DNA from 2 places in the Mesobacillus sp. MER 48 genome. Region 1 is predicted to be linked to the other one. Evidence: a T-box and tRNA genes for the amino acid it is inferred to sense, from the RefSeq annotation. Region 1 holds a T-box; the other holds one or more tRNA genes.
The links. A T-box is a leader RNA that pairs with one kind of tRNA and senses whether it is charged. The one in region 1 lies ahead of argS (arginine--tRNA ligase), so its partner is inferred to be a tRNA-Arg.
Positions count from the first base shown of each region.

Region 2: it encodes a tRNA-Arg, which carries the amino acid that the T-box ahead of argS (arginine--tRNA ligase) is inferred to sense. The anticodon was not compared.

Region 1 is NZ_JAMAUR010000001.1:365,923-369,026, reverse strand. It holds gene M3593_RS01820 (RNA polymerase sigma factor) at 1-190, shown strand, start outside; gene M3593_RS01815 (hypothetical protein) at 174-716, shown strand; gene M3593_RS01810 (hypothetical protein) at 652-1,083, shown strand; gene M3593_RS01805 (GNAT family N-acetyltransferase) at 1,170-1,646, shown strand; T-box leader at 1,686-1,899, shown strand; gene argS (arginine--tRNA ligase) at 1,940-3,104, shown strand, end outside.
Region 2 is NZ_JAMAUR010000001.1:1,088,188-1,091,291, reverse strand. It holds gene rph (ribonuclease PH) at 1-378, shown strand, start outside; gene M3593_RS05580 (XTP/dITP diphosphatase) at 392-985, shown strand; gene M3593_RS05575 (metallophosphoesterase) at 991-1,515, shown strand; tRNA gene M3593_RS05570 (tRNA-Arg) at 1,636-1,712, shown strand; gene ilvE (branched-chain-amino-acid transaminase) at 2,039-2,941, shown strand; T-box leader at 3,016-3,104, shown strand, end outside.

The DNA.
Region 1 (3,104 bases):
TCAACAGCTTAAACCTGACCACCGGCTTGTGATCACGCTGAAAAAAATCGAGGATTGTTCCACTAAAGAAATTGTCGAAATCCTAGGCTGGTCTGAATCAAAAATAAGGAAAACACTATCCAGGGGACTTGCGGAACTAAGGAAAAAGGACATAGCGGAAGGAGGCGGACACAATGAACAAATTTTCTGATGAACAATGGGAATTGCTGAAAAAGCTGACACCAGGTGAATGCGAAAGGGATAGAATGAGGTTGAAAATAAGGTCATCCATTCGAACTATTAAAGCACAAAAAAAGAAGGAAAGAACATTCGATTTGAAAAACGTTGTATTTACGTCGCTATTTCTGCTTTTATCTGCTGGCTTGTTGTTTCAAGTTCAAAATTATGATCAACATGAAGACAGATCAGGTCAATCACATGCTGTAAATGAGTTCAGTCTGAAATGGGATTTAGAAACTATATATAGTGAAAGAAGTCCAGATGGTTATGAATTTTACAAAAAAGGAGAATCTGAAAAGGTTGGTTTTGCCGAATTCGTGAATGACCGTAAAAAGAAGGAAATCATCAGTTCCAAAGCGATGAATGTTGAAAAAGAACTGCAGAATTTTCCCTATCCTACAACATTATATATCGAACATGTAAAAATGATGGATGTCAGCCTCCGTTACCACTTTTTTTGTGGAAGCGGGCAAGAATATTTTATATTTCAGCTTTGATTATCCAAAGCTTGAATATGCTGAAATATTTCAGATTATTGGGTCACTTGATCTTAAAAATCCAGCCCCTTATCAACACGAACAGCTGCTATATGTTGTGCATGGCTATGGGAAGCTCCCTTATCCAGTAGGGTTACGGCCGGCAGAAATCGATGGGGGCACAGAAAAATATACTTGGGACCGAGGTACCGATCAAAACATGAAAGATTATCTTGATAAGATCCAGGCAACAGGTGTTTGGAAGCATACTGGAGGTGAGGGACCATCCTATATTTTTGAATCTGCTGATGGGATGGAAATAGTTGAGATAACAAAAGATGAGAAAGAACTTACCTACCAATATTCATATCCTGACAGAGAGGAATAAAAATGAAAGCGGGTTAAAAGAGGATTTTCCTTTATTATCAACGAATAATTAAAATAAAAAATTCAGTTTCAAAAAGGGGAATCCTTGTGATCGATTTGGTACGTGTGAAACAGGAGGATGAAGCAGTCCTTCAGAATCTGATTCAATTCTATATCTACGAGTTTACGTTGTTTCAGGAAATCAGGCTTGAGGAGAACGGAAGTTACGCACCGTTTGATTTGAAACCATATTGGACTGATATGAATCTTCATGCTTTCTTCATCATACATGAAGGTGAATATGCTGGGTTTGCCATGGTTGAAAGCGGGGAACCCAATGTCATCCTCGAATTTTTTATCCTTAGGAAATTTTACAGAAGAGGGTTCGGCAGAATTGTCGCTACCAGGCTGTTTGATCAATTTCCTGGCGGATGGAGTGTCATCCAGGTCGAGAAAAACGAACCAGCGAGAAGTTTTTGGCGGAAGGTAATAGGAGATTATACAGGTGGAAATTATATTGAAACCTTTGATGATAACAATTGTTCAACCCAGGAATTTGATACAGTTTTGGCTGTGAAAAAATGATTGCAATCGATCATAGTTGTTGTTTATAACGGTAAAAATATCTAATCGATGAGAAAGAGAGTAGTTATCCTTTTTTGAGTTAGCGAGCCGGGGACGGTGAAAGCCTGGTGCAAATAGGGTAATGAAGCGCACTTTTGAGATGCCTTCCTGAAAACCATTAGGGATGGCCGGAATGAACTCCGTTATCAATGAAAGCAGGTTCCTTTCAGGAACAATTAGAGTGGTACCGCGGGATAAAACTCTCGTCTCTTTTTAGAGGCGGGGGTTTTTTATTTTTTAAAGGGAGGTCTACAATGAAATACCGTAAAAAATATTCTGGATTACTCGCTCAAGAACTAAAAGGAATACTATCTGATGAGAATATTGAACGTTTAATCGAAAAACCAAAATTTCTGAAACACGGAGATTTGGCCTTTCCTTGCTTCCAGATGGCAAAAGCCCTGAGAAAGTCACCTGTGGAAATTGCCAAAGACATTAGCCAAAAATTACAGTCCAAAAATGAATCTGACTTTGATCGTTTTGAAGCAATTGGCGGGTATGTGAATGCTTTTTTGGATAAATCAAAAGCAGCAGCTTATATCCTCAATGAAATTACAGAAAAGAAAAACCATTACGGGGACTATAATCGAGGACGTCAACATACGGTGACAATTGATCTTTCCTCCCCTAATATTGCCAAACCTTTTTCTATGGGGCATCTACGTTCTACCGTTATAGGAAATTCTCTTTCACTAATTTATGAAAAGTGTGGATTCAAGACGTTTAAAATAAACCATCTTGGAGACTGGGGGACTCAGTTTGGCAAACTAATTACGGCCTATAAGCTTTGGGGCAGTGAACAGAAAGTGAAAGAGAGTCCGATAAAGGAGCTTCTGGCCCTTTATATAAAGTTTCATGAAGCCGCAGAAACCAATCCTGAACTCGAGCAGGAAGGCCGAAATTGGTTCAGGCGTCTTGAAAACGGAGATGTAGAGGCACTCGGATTGTGGAAATGGTTCAAGGAAGAATCATTGAAAGAGTTCAAGAAGGTTTATGAGCTGCTGGGGATTGAATTTGATTCATATGCTGGAGAAGCATTCTATAATGATAAAATGGAGCCTATTGTTGAAATGCTAAGGAACAAAGAGCTTCTTGACGAATCAGATGGGGCTCTGGTCGTTCAATTGGAAGATATCGGCCTGCCACCCTGCCTGATTAAAAAATCAGACGGTGCCACATTGTATGCGACCCGGGATTTGGCCGCGGCCAAGTATCGATATGATCAGCATTCTTTTATTACATCTTTATACGTTGTGGGAAATGAGCAAAGTCTTCATTTTAAACAGTTAAAAGCGGTTCTTGCAAAAATGGATTTTGAATGGGCGGATGGAATCATCCATGTTCCTTTTGGAATGATGCTGAAAGATGGCAAGAAAATGTCAACGCGCAAAGGGAAAGTTGTTTTACTGGAGGATGTCC
Region 2 (3,104 bases), 720 kb from region 1:
ACGGCATCGATTACAGGAGCATTTATTGCCATGGCACAGGCTCTTGAGAAGCTTAGTAAGCAAAAGAAGCTGTCTGCTTTCCCGGTAAATGATTTACTGGCAGCAACAAGCGTTGGTGTCTTGAAAGATGGAAAAGTTGTTGTGGACCTGAATTATGTAGAAGATTCGGCTGCCCATGTCGACATGAATGTGGTGATGACGGGCAATGGAGAATTCGTTGAATTGCAGGGAACAGGAGAGGAAGCTACATTTTCCTACAGTCAGCTGCAGGAGCTATTGAAGGCTGCACAGGATGGGATTACGGAATTATTCGAATTGCAAAAGTCTGCACTCGGTGAGGAATTGGCCGCAAAGATCGAGAGAGCAAAAAAGCGCTAGGGGAGATCTAAAAATGGAATCAGTTATTATCGCAACAAAAAATAAGGGGAAAGCAAAGGAGTTCGAGAAGTTATTTTTGCCTAAAGGACTTACTGTAAAAACACTGCTTGACTACCCGGAGCTTGAGGATGTTGAAGAAACTGGTTCGACTTTCGAGGAGAATGCAGTCCTGAAAGCCGAGACAATTGCCAGAGTACTCGGAGTCCGGGTGATCGCAGACGATTCAGGACTTGAAATTGACGCGCTGGATGGCCGCCCTGGTGTCTATTCGGCACGATATGCAGGAATTGAAAAGAATGACGAAGCAAACATCGACAAAGTTCTCGATGGACTTCAAAATGTGCCAGAAAACGAACGGACTGCCAGATTTTGCTGTGCATTGGCGATGGCTGAGCCAGGCAAGGAAACATTGACGGTTTTCGGGACATGTGAGGGGAGAATCCTTCGTGAACGAAGGGGCAGCAATGGGTTTGGCTATGACCCGATTTTCTTCGTTGAGACAGAAGGGAAAGGCATGGCAGAATTGACTTCAGAGCAAAAAAACAGCATCAGCCACCGGGCCAATGCGATCAGGAAACTGGATGAAGTTCTCAAGGAACGGGAGTAAACGATATGAGTAAAGTGCTGATTGTCAGTGACAGCCATGGGTCAACAGAGGTGCTGGAAGGAATCGAAAGAGAGCACGGAAGGGATGTAGACCTGATGATTCACTGCGGTGATTCGGAGCTTTCCGAGAAGGATCCTGCCATTATGAATTTCAGGTCAGTCAAAGGGAATTGCGATTTTTACGGCAATTATCCTGACAATGAAGTCCACGACTTAAGCGGCCTGAAAATTCTTGTGACACACGGGCATTTATACTCAGTGAAATCCACACTCGTGAACCTGTACTATAAGGCCAAAGAAGCAGAGGCAGATATTGTTTGTTTTGGACACTCGCATATTCTCGGTGCTGAAATGGTCGATGATGTGCTTTTCATCAACCCGGGAAGCATCAGACTTCCTCGCGGCAGAATTGAAAAGACCTATGTGATCCTCGAGCTGGACAGTAATAAAGTCTTATTAAGGATCTTTGACTATGGTAACGGAGAATTATCCGACTTAAGGCAGGAGTTTACACTTCACAAAAAAGACTGATACTACTATAATAGTTTTCTGAGGGGAATCAATCTTTCCCCTCGGAAAAAAGTTTAGGTTTCATATTGACATTTTGTTATTAGCCTAATATAATAAATCTTGTCTTTAAAAAACAACTATGTCCCAGTAGCTCAGCCGGATAGAGCATACGCCTTCTAAGCGTACGGTCGGGAGTTCGAATCTCTCCTGGGACGCCATTTAAACTACATACCTTAACTCACCTTCATGGAAGGTGAGTTTTTTTTATGCTCAGGAACCCTAAAGAGAAAAAAATTAAAAAATTATAAATGTGAATATATCAACAATGTAAGCGTATACAGATTAGTCAATAAGTCAAAATTATCAAATAATTTAGAAAAAGGGTGTTGACGAGGCTGATAAATGGGCGTAAGATAATCCTCAAATATAAAAATACAAGTTTCACCAATGCAGTTTTTGCAACAGCCCATTGTGTAAAATTGTATTTTTTTTAAACCTAATTCTATTCATTTAAAGCGTCTATTCATTAAAGGAGTGTTGTGTTGTGCCCGAGCAGTGGATCTACTTAAACGGGGAATTCGTCACCAAGGAAAATGCTAAGATTTCGGTATATGATCATGGATTTTTATACGGAGACGGTATTTTTGAAGGGATACGGGTATACAGCGGCAATATTTTCAGGATGGAAGAACATATGGACCGTCTTTACCGGTCAGCTAAATCCATCATGCTGAATATGCCACACTCTAAAGAGGAGTTCACTGATCTTGTAGTAGAGACAGTAGAACGGAACCGATTAAGAGATGCCTATATCCGGGTGGTCGTGTCACGGGGTGTTGGTGACCTGGGACTGGATCCGTATAAGTGCCCTAATGCGAATGTCGTTATCATTGTGGAGCCGCTGTCCATCTTCCCGAAGGAATTGTATGAGAGCGGACTTGAGATTGTTACGGTGGCGACTAGAAGAAACCGTCCTGATGTTTTAAGCCCGAAAGTGAAGTCACTGAATTATTTAAATAATGTCCTCGTAAAGATTGAGGCGCATCTGGCCAATGTGAGCGAGGCTCTGATGCTGAATGACCAGGGCTATGTTGCCGAGGGGTCCGCGGATAATATTTTTATCGTAAGAGGCAACACTTTCCTTACCCCGCCTAGTTATGTAGGGGCCCTTGAAGGAATCACAAGGAGCGCGGTGATTGAAATTGCTTCTAAACTAGGATACGAGGTGAAGGAAGAACCGTTTACCCGCCATGATGTTTACACGGCAGATGAAGTGTTCCTTACCGGAACTGCAGCCGAAGTGATCGCCGTTGTCAAAGTGGATGGAAGAGTCATCGGCGATGGGATGCCAGGCGAGCATACCCAAAACATCCTGAAGGAATTCAGGGCTACTGTTGTAGCCGATGGCATCCAGGTCTATCCGGAGACAGCCCATCAAGTCAGTTAAATATAGTTTTATGTCAAGCTTAGTTGATTATGTTGCAAACAACATCAACCTATCTGGGTTTTTAATCGAATATAGATAAAGCGAAGACAGGGACAAGTAATTCAATGCGATCAGCATGCACAGAGAGCCGGGTTAGCTGGAAGCCGGTGATGCCGTATTGAAT